4 regions of the Neoaquamicrobium sediminum genome follow, and region 1 is predicted to be linked to each of the others. Evidence: predicted binding sites of a transcription regulator. Region 1 holds the regulator's gene; each other region holds the start of a gene.
The links. The regulator LexA, encoded in region 1, represses DNA repair genes until DNA is damaged. The targets are predictions, from matches to a motif close to TGTTCNNNNTGTGTTCNG.
Positions count from the first base shown of each region.

Region 2: a site for LexA is predicted at 2,228-2,245, ahead of V1479_RS21755 (ImuA family protein). Genes of this name have one in related genera too.
Region 3: a site for LexA is predicted at 1,962-1,979, ahead of recA (recombinase RecA). Genes of this name have one in related genera too.
Region 4: a site for LexA is predicted at 1,235-1,252, ahead of V1479_RS13635 (helicase-related protein). Genes of this name have one in related genera too.

Region 1 covers NZ_JAZHFV010000003.1:262,469-266,389, forward strand. Annotated here, with positions in the region: gene V1479_RS11835 (ComEC/Rec2 family competence protein) at 1-1,499, shown strand, start outside; gene lexA (transcriptional repressor LexA) at 1,760-2,476, opposite strand; gene V1479_RS11845 (molybdopterin molybdotransferase MoeA) at 2,610-3,821, opposite strand; gene moaC (cyclic pyranopterin monophosphate synthase MoaC) at 3,823-3,921, opposite strand, start outside.
Region 2 covers NZ_JAZHFV010000008.1:12,456-16,376, reverse strand. Annotated here, with positions in the region: gene V1479_RS21760 (Y-family DNA polymerase) at 1-1,502, opposite strand, end outside; gene V1479_RS21755 (ImuA family protein) at 1,417-2,178, opposite strand; gene V1479_RS21750 (ATP-dependent helicase) at 2,373-3,921, shown strand, end outside.
Region 3 covers NZ_JAZHFV010000003.1:376,957-380,877, reverse strand. Annotated here, with positions in the region: gene V1479_RS12435 (pseudouridine-5'-phosphate glycosidase) at 1-781, opposite strand, end outside; gene V1479_RS12430 (carbohydrate kinase family protein) at 805-1,758, opposite strand; gene recA (recombinase RecA) at 2,037-3,134, shown strand; gene alaS (alanine--tRNA ligase) at 3,319-3,921, shown strand, end outside.
Region 4 covers NZ_JAZHFV010000004.1:104,308-108,228, forward strand. Annotated here, with positions in the region: gene phbB (acetoacetyl-CoA reductase) at 1-686, shown strand, start outside; gene V1479_RS13635 (helicase-related protein) at 1,399-3,921, shown strand, end outside.

The sequences.
Region 1 (3,921 bases):
ATCACGTCATCTCCATCTCCGGCCTGCATATGGCCCTGGTGGCCGGGACCGTTATGTTCGGCTTGCGAACCGCCTTTGCGCTTGCACCGGGCTTTTCGTCGCGATGGCCGGCGAAGAAATATGCCGCCTTCGGTGCGCTCACCGCGACGGCGGCCTACCTCGTCATTTCGGGCGCAGGCATTGCCGCGCAGCGCAGCTTCACCATGCTTGCGGTGATGCTGCTTGCGGTCATGGTCGACCGCGCGGCGCTCACGATGCGCAACCTTGCCATATCGGCCGTCATCATCCTGCTGATTGCCCCGCATGAGGTGATGGGGCCGAGCTTCCACATGTCGTTTGCCGCAACCGCCGCGCTTGTGGCCGCTTACGCGGCCTGGGCCTCGTACCGCGAAAGGCGGACGCCGCGCCGACAGGCCGCAAAGTACGGTCCCGTGCGGCTGGCCTTCACAACGGGCATGAAATACGTCTCGGGACTGTCGCTGACGTCAGTCGTCGCGGGTCTCGCAACGGCGCTTTTCACCGCATGGCACTTCCAGCAGGTTTCGCCGCTCGGCCTCGTCGCCAACCTTGCGGCAATGCCATTCGTCTCCGCCGTCGTCATGCCGGCGGCGGTGCTCGCATGCCTGTTGATGCCCTTCGGCCTCGAAGGGCCGGCGTTGTATGCGATGGGGATGGGCATATCCGCGATGAATTCGATAGCCGTGTGGCTTGCCGAGCGATCGGCATTCGACGCCACCGGCGCGATCCCGCTTTCGGCGGTGCTGATGCTGACCGCAGCGCTGGCGATCCTGACGATGGCTGGCAGCGCCCTGCGCTGGGCAGCACTTCCGCTGCTCATCGCCGGGGCGTTCCTGATCGCGACACGGCAGTTGCCGCATGTCTTCGTCTCGGAGGACGCGCGGCTCGTTGCTGTCGATCGCGGCAATGGGCGCCTCGCCGTCAACCGCGCGCGACCAAGCGCCTTTACCATCCAGAATTGGCAGCGGGCCGCACAAGCCGGCGAACTGGTTTGGCCCATCGAAGGTGATGCCGGGCTCCCGCCTCATGCCGCCCTGAGTGACGATGAGAGCGAGTTGCCTTTCCGGTGCGGCGAAGGGCTTTGCATAGCGCGCCATGGCGGCGGCGGCATAGTCGTTCACGCCGACGGCGAACGAACGGCTTCGACTGCGTGTTCTTATGCCAGCCTGATCGTCATCGACGACGCCACTGCGAACAATCCTTGCCGGGATAGCAGCGTTGCGGTCATCACCAAGCGCGATCTGGCCCGCCGCGGCAGCGCCGAGATCGTCTTCGAGAACGACATCATCAGGGAAACACGCGGGACCGGAGCAAGCCCTGGCACAGGCGCCAGCGACTTGGATCGCACTTCCGCGAGACCGGCTTTATACCCAAACATCCGTTTCGCGATCCGCGAACCTTATCGGCACTGGCACGCGCACCGGCAGTATTCGCGGGAGGCGAGGGGACTTCCACCCTGGCAGAAATCGCAAGGTGAGTAACACCCCGCCGGCTGCCGCGATACCTTTGCAGCGGAAGCGCTGATCGGTGCGTCCTTCAAGGCTCGCGGAGCCTGTCCTCGGGCTCGCCGAAGGCAAGACCCGGGGGCTCGCATCTCAGCATGAGGGAGGGTGTGCATCGCCCGGGAATCCTGCTGCCCGACGGGCTATTCCTTGACGTGCATAGAGCCCAATAGGTTGGATTCGATCAATCCGCCCCTCATGCTCATCCTCAGTCGAGCATGACCTTGTCTAAGGGCCGCTCAATACCGCCGAATAAGCCCGACAAGCCTGCCTTGCACCTTCACGCGATCGGGACCGAAGATACGGGTTTCGTAGGCCGGATTGGCGGCCTCCAGTGCGATCGAGGCGCCCTTGCGGCGGAACCGCTTGAGGGTTGCTTCCTCATCGTCGACGAGCGCCACCACGATGTCGCCGGGATTGGCGGTCTGGCCGTCGCGGATGATGACGGTGTCGCCGTCGAAGATGCCAGCCTCGATCATCGAGTCGCCCTTGACCTCGAGTGCGTAGTGCTCGCCGCCCGAAAGCATTTCCGGCGGAACGCTGATCGAATGCGTCCTGTGCTGGATCGCCTCGATCGGCACGCCGGCGGCAATCCGGCCCATTACGGGAATCGCAACGGCCGCACCGGCATCATCGTCATTGCTGGCAGCCTGGATGCGCGAGGGTTCAGGCGCTCGGCCAAGGCTGCCTTGAATGACGCTGGGCGAGAACTTTTTGGCCGCATTGAGCCCCGGCGCGATCGAGTCCGGCAGCCGCAGCACTTCCAGCGCACGTGCCCTGTTGGGCAGGCGTCGAATGAAGCCGCGCTCCTCGAGCGCCGTAATCAGGCGGTGAATACCGGACTTGGAAGCGAGGTCGAGCGCCTCCTTCATCTCGTCGAAGGAAGGGGGAATGCCAGTTTCCTTCAGCCTTTCATGGATGAAGAGAAGCAGTTCGTGTTGCTTGCGCGTCAGCATTCTGTTGCCCCTTTTGGGAATCAGTCCATAAACAAAACCAGAACAAACACTATCTGTTCCAGTTGTGTTCCGCAACGGCTTAAATTATCGTGAACTTGGCAGCTCGAGGCCGCCCTTATTGCCCAAGCCAGGCTCAGCGCAGCATCAACACGCGGCAGGCATCACCCGCCTCCGACGCGGCCACGTTCGGTTCGCGGATGATGAGCGCGTTGGCGTGCGCCAGTGTCGTCAGCATCGAGGAATCCTGCACGGCGAACGGCCTTGCAACGAGGCGCCCGTCCTCAAGCGTCGCTGCCGCGCGGACATAATCCTGCCGGTGATCGTTGGCCTTCATGGCTTCGCCAAGGACGGCTTCCCTTATGTCGGCAACATGTGGGCGGCCGCCAAGCTTCGCGAGCAGCGGTTTCAGGAACAGATGCGCGCAGACGAGGCTTGAAACCGGATTTCCCGGCAGGCCGAGTACACGGGTCTCGGCTAGTCTGCCGAACATCAGCGGCTTGCCGGGGCGCATGGCGATCTTCCAGAACTCGAGCGCCATGCCTTCGCCAGTAAGCACCTCGCGGACGAGGTCGTGGTCGCCGACCGAAGCACCGCCGAGCGTCACGATCACGTCGGCACCGGCCGAGATTGCGTCACGGACGCGCTCGGCAAGCACGCCGCGATCGTCAGGCGCGATGCCGAGATCCAGCACCCGAGCGCCTGCATCGCGCGCCAGCGCCGCGACCCCATAGCCGTTCGATGCGATGATCTGGTCGGGCCCGGGTTCCGAACCGGGCGGCAGCAACTCGCTGCCCGTGGCCAGGATCGCGACCAGCGGCGTGCGCACCACCGAAAGGAGCGGGTGGTTGCCGGCTGCTGCGAGCGACAGCGCTGCAGCGTCGAGCGCCCGGCCTTTGGCCAAAAGGATGTCGCCGACGCGGAAATCGAGCCCGGCAGCCCTTACGTGACGGCCAGGGGTGACCGCTTCGCTGGCGCGGATGGTTAGTCCGTCTTCGTCCGGCTCGGCATCTTCCTGAAGCAGAACCGCATCCGCGCCTTCGGGGACAGGTGCGCCTGTGAAGATGCGTACGGCCTCGCCGGCGCCGACCGCGCCATCGAAGCGCTGGCCGGCTATCGATTGACCGATGACCGTCAGAGCAGTGGATTGGTCGACCGTATCCGCGGCGCGCACCGCATATCCGTCCATTGCCGAAGCGGGGAAGGGAGGCTGCGTCCGCCGTGCCTCCACGGCGTTGGCCAGCACATGTCCGGCTGCGTCTCCAATCGCGATCTCCTCGGCGGGCAGGGCCGTCACATCGTCGAGCAGCCGGCGCAGCGCTTCGTCAACCGGCAGCAGGCCAGCCATGTCAGACGTCCTGCAGCCGGTAATCGCCGGACTTGCCGCCGGACTTTTCCACCACACGGATGTCGGAAATCGTCATGGCGCGGTCGGCTGCCTTGGCCAT
Region 2 (3,921 bases), on a different contig from region 1:
AACCAGCGCTGCGAACCGCTGTTTTCATGCTCGCCGTCGCCGGAACGGAATAGCCAGTAGCGCTCGCCGGTTTCATCCTCGACGCGGAAGTAATCGCGCACCGTGGTCATTTCAGCGTCGCGCTTCCACCATTCGCCGCGGATACGTTCGGGCCCGTCGGCCCGCTGCACGCGCCGGCGCACGCCGCGCCAGGTAAACCAGACCGGCGGATGATCGGGAAGCAATGCCATAGTCTCGATAGGTTCGGGACGCGACAGAAGCCGCGGCGGCCGTGGCCAGTCTCCGTCCCAAGTCGCGCCGGTCTCTGGCGCGAGCGGCGGCACACGCGCCACCGAGCGCTCAGGGACGTCGCTTTGTACCGGCACGAAACGGCAGAGCCGGTTCTCGCCGATGCGGTTGGCGAGTACGTCGATAAGGTCAGAAACATCCGGCTCCGGCGCCTGCACGAGCGATGTGATCGTCTGTCTCTGTCCGAGCGGCTCGGCCTCGATGGCGACCAGCACCATGCCTTCAATGCCGAAGCCGGGGTCGACGGTCTCGATCTTGTCGCAGAGCAGCCGGGTGAGACGTTTCTGATCCCGTACCGGTTGGGCGGTGCCGACGCGGATGAACTGAAGCGCGTTGTCGACGCGATAAAACAGCAGATCGAGCCGCCGTGCGCCAAGGCCGCGCTTCTCGAGCTCAAGGCAAAGCGCCTCGACCAGCCGGCCAGTATAGCGGGCGATCGTCTCGGCAGCGCCGATCGGCTCGCCAAAGACGCGGCGCACCTCGACCAATTCGGGCGAGCGAACGGGGTCGACGGGCTCGGCCAGGACACCCAGCGCCTGATCGAGCCGCCGTCCAAGCTCGGGTCCGAAGCGCAAGGTTATTGGGGCGCGGGGCTGATCCAGAATGTCGCCGATCCGCTCGAAGCCGAGCGTTCTGAGACCGGCAATGGTCTCACCTTCCAAACGAAGGGCAGCTAGCGGCAGCGGCCGCAGCATCGCTTCACTTTGCCCTTGTGGAATGACCAGCACCTCTCCTTTCAGGAACCGCGCTGCGGCGTGGGCGGCGCCCCAGCTGTCGGCGATCGCCGCCCGCGCCTCGACCCCAGAGGACGCGAAGCGCCGAACGAGGGAGGCGAGCATGGCCGCCTCGCCGCCATGCAGATGATCGGCGCCCGTGGTATCGATCACCAAACCGTCTGGCGGATCGACCATGACCACTGGCGATATACGTTGCAGAACCCAAAGCGCCAGCTTGTCGAGACCTTCGGCATCGGCGACCGGATCGGCGTCGATGACGATGAGGCCGGGCACAAGGGCCTGGGCCTTTGCGACGGCCATGCCGACACGGACGCCACGTGCCTGCGCATTGGCGTCGATGGCGGTGATCAGCCGTCGTCGGCCGGAGCGGCCGACAAGGACAAGCGGCGCCTCAGGCGGAGGCGACGCGTCGCCAGACTTCCTTCTGAGGCGGTCTGTCGGCCACCTTGGAAGGAAGAGCGATACGACCCTGTGCATCGCAGGCCTCCACTTCGAAATCTGCACTTTCTCCGGCTTTCGCCCGGATCAGCTCAACCAGCCAGCGAGCGCGACCGAGCCCCGGGACCGGCAATGGGACCGAGGGCAGGACGGAAACGCGCCAGCGCGTGGCACTGGCTGTGGGCTGACCGAAATCGCCAGCCTCCGTCTGCCGGCGCCAGCGGCGCATGGCGAGGCCGATGGTCCGCGACGATTCCGCGGCGAGTTGCAGGCGCCGCGATGCAGTCATCGACAGATGCGCGGTTTCGGCGATCACAGCGCCGAGACCGCCGTGTCGCAAGCCTTCCTCAAAACAGTCGAGAAGCGCCTTCTCGTCACCTGTCTCGACATGGATCACGCGGTCTGGCGCCAGGCCCGCCTGCGCGATAGCGGGAGCGAAAAGGTCCGCGCGTGTGACGATCCACAACACCTTGCCCCGGGTTCGCGCAGCAATTCCGGTAACAAACAAAGCCGCCGCCGCGCCGTCGACGGCTCCATTGCCGCCGCCAGCGATTTCATGCAGTGCCCCCAATGCCAACCCTCCCCCTGGAAGCCTGCGATCGATGTCGGCGAGGCCGAATGGCAGGACTTCGCGCACGCGGCCTGCGCCCCCTTCCAGGTGCGCGATACGCTCCTGAAGCTGGGCGATGACAGGGTTTGCCGCGCGATCGGGCATCGTCAATCCAGGTCTCCTGAGGGCTTTCCAACGCCCGGAGGCGCTGTTATGTTCATTATTTGTTCCGTTTTGGAAAATGAGTCAATCGGGCTCTTGGTGGAGTTTTTCGGGACGGGGTGGGGAAGCTACGGCAAGCATCAGCGCAGCACTCAGCGATTGTCGTTGTAACTGAGGGTGATAGGGGGCGAGACGGCATGAATGCGGCGCATCTGGAAAAACTGAACGACGGTCAACGTGCCGCGGTCGTCCACGGCATCGGCCTCCCTGACGGCCGGGTCGGAGGGCCGTTGCTGATCATTGCCGGTGCTGGATCGGGTAAGACCAACACGCTCGCGCATCGCGTTGCCCAACTCATCATCGCCGGCGCCGATCCGCGGCGCATCCTGCTGATGACGTTCTCGCGTCGGGCCGCGAGCGAAATGGCTAAACGGGTGGCACGAATTTGTGCCAGGGTGCTCGGTGACAAGGCCGGCGTTCTGACCGACGCGCTCACCTGGTCCGGCACATTCCACGGCATCGGCGCTCGAATCTTACGGGAATATGCGGTCGAGCTCGGCCTGGATCCGCAATTCACCATTCATGATCGGGAGGATTCGGCGGATCTGATGAACCTGGTTCGTCACGATCTCGGATTCTCCAAGACGCAGAACCGGTTTCCAACCAAGGGAACGTGCCTCTCAATCTATTCGCGCGCCGTCAATGCCGAGGCATCGCTCGAAGACGTACTGCGCGCCAGTTTTCCATGGTGTGCGGCCTGGGGGAAGGAACTGCGCGGGCTCTTTGCGGGCTATGTCGAGGCAAAGCAGATCCAGAACGTGCTCGATTATGATGATTTGCTGCTCTACTGGGCCCAGACCATGGGCGATGTCACATTGGCTGGCGAGATCGGCGGCAGGTGGGATCATGTTCTGGTCGACGAATATCAGGACACCAACCGCCTTCAGGCGACGATCCTCACGGGATTGAAGCCAGCAGGACGCGGCCTTACCGTCGTCGGCGACGACGCACAGGCGATCTATTCCTTCCGCGCGGCCACGGTCCGGAACATCCTCGATTTCCCAAAGGCGTTCTCGCCAGCGGCTGAGGTCATCACCCTCGACCGCAACTACCGCTCCACCCAGCCAATCCTTGCCGCCGCCAATGGCGTGATTGGTCTCGCAAAAGAGCGTTTCACCAAGAACCTGTGGACCGATCGGCCGTCAAACGAGCGGCCGAGGCTGATCACCGTGCGAGACGAAGCCGACCAGGCGAAGTTCGTGGCTGAAGAGATCCTGGCGAACCGGGAGAGCGGCATGCGGCTGAAAGATCAAGCGGTGCTATTCCGAGCCAGCCACCATAGCGGGCCGCTGGAGGTGGAACTCACGCGGCGCAACATCCCCTTCGTCAAGTTTGGCGGACTCAAATTCCTCGACAGCGCCCACGTGAAGGACATGCTCGCGGCACTGCGCTTTGCGCAGAACATCCGCGATCGGGTGGCTGGCTTCCGGCTGTTGCAGCTTCTGCCCGGCGTCGGACCGGCGACGGCGCAGAACGCGCTGGATGCGATCGCGGAGAGCGCCGATCCGATAGAGACGCTCGCCCGCCTCCCCTGCCCTGCCCGCGCGCAAAGTGAGTGGCCGGGCTTCGTGGACCTCATCGCGGGTTTGCGTTCCGGCACCTCCGGTTGGCCCGCCGAGATCGCGCAAGTTCGGGCCTGGTACGAACCTCATCTTGAGCGGATCCATGAAGATTTCGAGATGCGCC
Region 3 (3,921 bases), 110 kb from region 1:
CGGTGACGCCCTTTTTATCGAGCTCGGACTGGGCCGCAGCAATGTGAACCGCCATGGCCTCGGCGGGGATCTCGGCGTCCGCCGGCACAGGATTGGCGATCAGCATGCCACCGGAGATGCCGAGCTCGCCTCGCGTGCGCTGGAAACGCGCGATCGCTTCCGCACTGTCGAGACGCAGCGGGGCAGGGAAGGGCGAGGTACGCGACCAGAAGGCCGGCATGACGTCCGTGCCGAAACCAACCACGGGTACGCCCCGCGTCTCCAGCACCTCCAGCGTCTTTTCGATGTCGAGTATCGCCTTGGCGCCGGCGGAAACCACGATGACGGGCGTGCGCGAGAGCTCATCGAGATCGGCCGAAATGTCGAAGCTCTTTTCGGCCCCCTTGTGCACGCCGCCGATGCCGCCTGTGGCGAACACGGAAATCCCGGCCATGTGCGCCGCGATCATGGTCGCGGCGACCGTCGTGCCGCCGGTGCGCCCCTCGGCGACCGCGAAGGCCAGATCGGCGCGCGACAGCTTCAGCGCGCCCTGCGTCTGGGCAAGCGCCTCGCGTTCGGTTGCCGACAGGCCTATCTTCAGGCGTCCGTCCACCACCGCGATGGTTGCCGGGGTCGCGCCTTCCTCGCGGATGATCTCTTCCACCCGCGCCGCCATGGCATTGTTCTGCGGCCAGGGCATGCCGTGGGTGATGATGGTGCTTTCAAGCGCCACCACGGCGCCACCACCGGCGAGCGCTGCGGCAACCTCGGGGGCGACATCGATATGTTCGGGGGTCGGCATGCGGGTCTCCTTGTTCGAGGCGCTCATGCCATGGGTGCGGGGTGTCCGACAAGCGCAAGTGCCGCCTCGAATGCCTCGTCGTCATAATACGCCACCACCTGCGATGCCTCGACTGTCAGCCGGGCAGCGGCCATGCCGTGGCGAAGCGCTTCGGCGAAGCCGAGGCCGCGCATCAGGTGGGCCACCGTCACGCCGGCGATTGCATCTCCCGCTCCGGTGACGTCGGCTACGAAGCGTGCAGGGGAGGGAGCGATGGTGAAAATGCCGCCGGGGTCGAACGCCGTCAGCGGTGCGCCGCCGGATGTGATCACGCCACGGGCGAGTCCTTTTCCGCGCAGAACCCGCGCCGCCTCGACAATATTCGCGCCGCTCTCGAGACCTGCAAGCGTGCGCGCCTCGTTGGCATTCATGAACAGGCACGAAAGCCGCGCCAGAACGCCCGCGAGGCGCCCGACCTTGGCTGGCGAGATGCCGATTGCAAAAACCGGCAGGCTGCCGGCGTGATTGACCAGCGCCTCGGCCGCTGTTGCGGGCATGTTGGCCTCGCACAAGACGGCATCCGCACCTGCCACCGCATGGCGCACCTTGCTGCGGCGGACCTGTTTCGGAAAGCCGATATCGTAGAGGCTCATGTCGGCGAAGCCCGCGATCAGTTCGCCTTCGGCATCGATCAGTGCGGTGTAGCTCGGCGTCGTCCTGTCGAGGAAGACTGCAGACAGATCCTCCACCGAAACGTCGGCGATCGCACGCGCGACGGCGTCTGCGGCCACGTCGCCGCCGCGCAGCGACAGGATCGAACCGTCGACGCCGTGGCGTACCGCGTTGCGCAAGGCGTTGAAGGCGCCGCCGCCGACTTCCTCGCTCATGGTCCCGGGATTGGACGCGGCCGGCACGTAGGCGCCGGCAAGACGGCCGCGGCGGTCGATGTGAGCCGCTCCGGCGGCGAAGAGTCTGGGGCGGATCATGAGTGGAGACATGTTGGATCGAAGAGCCGCGACACTAGGAGGCGCGCGTCATCCCGGCAAGCGGGATCGGGCGAATCGGACCATGCAGGAAGCCCTGCACCGGCGGCGAAATATCTTTGGCAATGTAAGGGGCTGCAAGAGCAACGGGATTGGACAAAAATGGAACGTATTCAGAAAATCATTCTATTTCAACAATTTGAGACCCCTTGCCAAACGTGAACAAAAAAGGTACAAAAATTCCAGGGACACCGGACTGACCGGCTTCGCTCAAGACCAAGGGGTAAGGTATCATGGCTCAAAATTCATTGCGGCTTGTTGAGGACGGTTCGGTGGACAAATCAAAGGCTCTGGATGCAGCGCTCTCGCAGATCGAGCGCGCGTTCGGCAAGGGTTCGATCATGCGGCTCGGTGCGAACGAGCAGGTGGTCGAGATCGAAACGGTGTCGACCGGCTCGCTGGGGCTCGACATCGCGCTTGGTGTGGGCGGACTGCCCAAGGGGCGCATCATCGAGATTTACGGACCGGAAAGCTCCGGCAAGACGACGATGGCGCTGCACACGGTGGCCGAAGCGCAGAAGAAGGGCGGCATCTGCGCCTTCGTCGACGCCGAGCATGCACTCGACCCCGTCTATGCGCGCAAGCTGGGCGTGGACCTCGAGAACCTGCTGATCTCGCAGCCTGACACCGGCGAGCAGGCGCTGGAGATCTGCGACACGCTGGTGCGCTCCGGCGCGATTGACGTCCTTGTCGTGGACTCGGTCGCAGCACTGACGCCGCGCGCCGAAATCGAGGGCGAGATGGGCGATTCGCTGCCCGGCCTGCAGGCTCGCCTGATGAGCCAGGCGCTGCGCAAGCTGACCGCTTCGATCTCGCGCTCCAACACGATGGTCATCTTCATCAACCAGATCCGCATGAAGATCGGTGTCATGTTCGGCTCGCCCGAGACCACGACCGGCGGCAACGCGCTCAAGTTCTATGCCTCGGTGCGTCTCGATATCCGCCGCATCGGCGCGGTGAAGGATCGTGACGAGGTGGTCGGCAACCAGACCCGGGTCAAGGTGGTCAAGAACAAGCTGGCGCCGCCCTTCAAGCAGGTCGAATTCGACATCATGTATGGCGAGGGCGTATCGAAAACCGGCGAGCTGATCGACCTTGGTGTCAAGGCCGGCATCGTCGAGAAGTCGGGCGCCTGGTTCTCCTACAATTCGCAGCGCCTGGGTCAAGGCCGGGAGAACGCCAAGCAGTTCCTGCGCGACAATCCCGATACGGCGATCGAAATCGAGCTGGCGCTGCGCCAGAATGCCGGCCTGATCGCGGAAAAATTCCTGGAGAATGGCGGGCCGGGCGACCAGGACGGCAATGAAATCGACGAGGCTTCCGGCATGTAGTCCGGACACGCCGTCATCCTGTTATTGTTACCGCAACCGTCGGCAGACCCTGCCGGCGGTTGTTTCGTTGTCGTGGCTGGTTTGTGCGGGATTTCTGGACAGTCGGATTCGGCAGCGCTAAAAGCCAAACCCACATCCGATCCAAGGCCGCGGCGGGTTGCGGCCCCTTCACGAAGGCATGAGCATGAGTGGCGTCAACGACATCCGGTCGACCTTTCTCGACTATTTCCGGAAGAACGGACACGAGGTGGTGGCATCATCGCCGCTCGTGCCGCGCAACGACCCGACGCTGATGTTCACGAATGCCGGCATGGTGCAGTTCAAGAACGTCTTCACCGGGCTGGAGTCGCGGCCTTATTCGCGGGCCACGACGGCACAGAAGAGCGTGCGCGCCGGTGGCAAGCACAATGATCTCGACAATGTGGGCTATACCGCGCGGCATCTCACCTTCTTCGAGATGCTCGGCAATTTCTCGTTCGGGGACTATTTCAAGGAACAGGCCATCGAGCTTGCCTGGAACCTGATCACCAAGGATTTCGGGCTGTCGAAGGACAAGCTGCTGGTCACGGTCTATCACACCGACGACGAAGCAGCCGACCACTGGAAGAAGATTGCCGGCTTTTCCGACGACCGCATCATTCGTATCGCCACCAGCGACAATTTCTGGGCGATGGGGGATACCGGCCCGTGCGGCCCGTGCTCGGAAATCTTCATCGACCGCGGCGAACACATCTGGGGCGGCCCGCCCGGATCGCCTGAAGAAGATGGCGACCGCTTCCTTGAGTTC
Region 4 (3,921 bases), on a different contig from region 1:
TCGGCGCGGCCATATCGGCAGGGTTGAAGCAGGCAGGCTACAAGGTGGCCGCGAACTATGCCGGCAACGACGAAGCGGCTGCGAAGTTCAAGGAAGAGACAGGTATTCCGGTCTATAAATGGTCGGTCGCCGACTACGACGCCTGCGTCGAGGGGATCAAGCAGGTCGAGGCTGATCTCGGCCCCGTCGACATTCTGGTCAACAATGCCGGCATCACCCGCGACGGCATGTTTCACAAGATGACGCCCCAGCAGTGGAGGGAGGTCATCGACACCAATCTCAACGGCGTCTTCAACATGACGCATCCGCTGTGGTCAGGCATGCGCGACCGCAAGTTCGGCCGTGTCATCACGATCTCGTCGATTAACGGCCAGAAGGGCCAGGCGGGGCAGGCGAACTATTCGGCGGCCAAGGCCGGCGATCTCGGTTTCACCAAGGCGCTGGCGCAGGAAGGCGCGCGCGCCGGGATAACGGTGAACGCGATCTGCCCCGGCTATATCGCAACCGAAATGGTCAAGGCGATCGACGAGAAAGTGCTCAACGAGCGCATCATCCCGCAGATTCCGGTCGGCCGGCTGGGCGAGCCGGAGGAGATTGCACGGATCGTCGCCTTCCTGGCCTCGGATGACGCAGGCTTCATCACCGGCTCGACCATTTCAGCCAATGGCGGACAATTCTTCGTCTGAGCCACGTTTCTGCTTATGGAAAGGAGCGGCCCCCAACGGGGCCGTCTCTTTTTGGGCGAAGCTGCTGACCCGACGCATGCAACAACCCAGCTGCGAGTGCGCAAGAACAGACTGGTTCCGAGCGTAAGTGGTTAACGCCTGACTGCTGCTACTGTGGAAATGCAGTGCACAGCCTGTGGAATTGCGGTGGAAAAGCGGTGCATGACACAACATCTTGCGGTGAACAAAACAGGAAAATGCATAAGTCAGTGATTCGTCGCCGGTTCGTTCCGTGTTTGGCCGGAACGTTAACGGACAATGCGCCGACGCAGCCACAGGGTTAACAGTGCCTAAAAAATTCACTAACGAATTCTGAAGCTTGCGGCGCTGTTGACGATGCTAGAGCGCCAATTCAGCAGCTGCTGCCGCAAAAAGTTAACGGGTATGGTCCCGCTAGGGAAAATGGTTCGTGCGCAGATTCCGCATGTGGTGACTAATGTGTGGCATACCTCTATATGTTGCGGTGATCAAAGCGGGAACATGCGAAAGTCAGTGATTCGTAGCCGATTCGTTCCAGACTCGTTCCAACCGTTAAAAACGCTGGTTGCCGCGTTGGCTTGGCGAGCCTTACGACCTATCTAGAAGGCGCGTCGGCATCTTCCGTTGGACCGTGCAGACATGCTAACGGAAGCGTCCACCGCTTTGCGGCGCGGCAAGAGGCCGACCTCGTACGATGAACATCCAGACCAGAACAGACGCGCCGCTCGTCCTTTCCGGACGGGATGTCACCGCCGTGCTCGGCCCGACCAACACCGGCAAGACCCATCTGGCCATCGAGCGGATGGTCGCGCATGAGAGCGGGGTCATCGGGCTGCCGTTGCGGCTGCTTGCGCGCGAGGTCTATGCGCGCGTGTGCGAGAAGGTAGGGGCCGAGAAGGTCGCGCTGATCACCGGCGAAGAGAAGATCGTGCCGCCCGGCGCGCGCTATTCGGTGTGCACGGTCGAGGCGATGCCGCGCGAGACGGACGCCGCTTTCGTGGCTATCGACGAGGTGCAGCTGGCGGCTGACCTTGAGCGCGGGCACATCTTTACCGATCGCATCCTGCATCTGCGCGGCCGGCAGGAGACGCTGCTGCTGGGCTCAGCCACCATGCGCGGCATTCTGGAGAAGCTGCTGCGGGGCGTGTCTGTCGTCACACGGCCGCGTATGTCGCATCTCGCCTACGCAGGGCAGAAGAAGCTGACGCGGTTGCCGCGCCGTAGCGCCATCGTCGCCTTTTCGGCTGACGAAGTTTACGGCATCGCCGAACTGATCCGCCGTCAACGCGGCGCCGCCGCGGTTGTGCTCGGTGCGCTCAGCCCTCGCACCCGCAATGCGCAGGTCGAACTCTACCAGTCGGGCGACGTCGACTATCTGGTCGCGACGGATGCCATCGGCATGGGCCTCAACCTGGATGTGGACCACGTCGCGTTTGCGCAGAACCGCAAGTTCGACGGTTATCAGTACCGCGATCTCAGCGCGGCGGAACTTGGCCAGATTGCCGGCCGCGCCGGTCGCCACCTTCGTGACGGCACTTTCGGCGTCACGGGGCAGGTGGCCCCCCTGGACGACGAGCTGGTTGAGCGCATCGAATCGCACAGTTTCGAGTCGGTAAAGGTGCTGCAATGGCGTACGGCATCCTTCGACTTCTCGAGCATCGACAGCCTCAAGCGTTCGATCGAACGCATCCCGCAGGTGGAGGGCCTGACGCGGGCGCTTCCGGCGGTCGACGCACGCGCGCTCGATCATCTGTCGCAGGACGAGGATGTGCGCCGGCTTGCCACGGACGCCCGTCGCGTCGAGCTGCTGTGGGAAGCGTGTGCTCTGCCGGACTATCGTCGCATTGCGCCCGCGCAGCACGCAGACATCATCGGCAGCATCTATCTGGACCTAGCCCGCAAGGGACATGTCGATGAAAATTACATGGCTGAACAGGTGCACCGCGCCGACACGACCGATGGCGACATCGACACGCTGTCGCATCGGATTGCGCAGATCCGCACCTGGACCTTCGTCTCCCATCGGCCCGGCTGGCTGGCCGATCCGGCACACTGGCAGGAAAAAACGCGCGAGATAGAGGACAAGCTGTCCGATGCGCTCCACGAAAGATTGACGAAACGGTTCGTAGACCGCAGGACTTCCGTCCTCATGAGGCGCCTGAGAGAAAACGCAATGCTTGAAGCAGAAATAAACCCGTCGGGTGACGTCGTCGTTGAAGGACATCACGTCGGCGCGTTGCAAGGGTTCCGGTTCTCGGCCGATCAGGCGGCCGATGGCGAGGATGCCAAGGCGGTCAAGGCAGCCGCGCAGAAGGCGCTGGCGCAGGAGTTCGACACGCGGGCCGAGCGCTTTGCCGTTGCCAGCAATGGCGATTTCGCGCTCGCATCCGACGGACTGCTGCGCTGGATCGGAGCGCCGGTGGCGACGCTGACGGCGGGAGAAGACCCGCTGATCCCGCGCGTGATCCTGCTGGCCGACGAGCAACTCACGGGTCCAGCCCGCGACAAGGTCGCGGCACGAGCCGAGCGTTTCGTGCGCTACCAGATCGAGATGCTGCTCAAGCCGCTTTTCGATCTCCGGAATGCCGAACAGCTCACCGGCATCGCGCGCGGTATCGCTTTCCGGCTGACGGAGAATTTCGGACTGCTCAACCGGCGCGATGTCGCGGACGACGTCAAGGCGCTCGACCAGGAGGCACGCGCGGCGCTGCGGCGGCTGGGTGTGCGTTTCGGCGCGTTCCATATCTTCGTACCGGCGCTGTTGAAGCCCGGTCCGGCTGGTCTGGTCACGCTGCTCTGGTCGCTGGGCAATGACGGCAAGGACAAGCCCGGCTTCGGCGACGTGGTCAATGCGCTCGCATCCGGCCGCACCTCGCTCGTTGTGGAGCCTTCCTACGAGCCGACATTCTACCAATTGGCGGGCTACCGCACGCTTGGACGACGTGCGGTGCGTGTGGATATTCTGGAGCGTCTGGCCGATCTGATCCGTCCCGCGCTTGCTTGGCGGGCAGGCACCGGACCCCGCCCCGAAGGCGCTTTCGATGGCGCAGCCTTCACCGTCACCCCGGCGATGATGTCGATCCTGGGCGCGACCGCCGACGACATGGAAGAAATCCTCAAGGGCCTTGGCTACCGCGCAGAGGCGAAGCCGGCAGCCGAGGTCCAGGCGAGGCTCGATGCCTTCGACACTGCGGAGCGTGAGCGCGTCGCGGCGGCG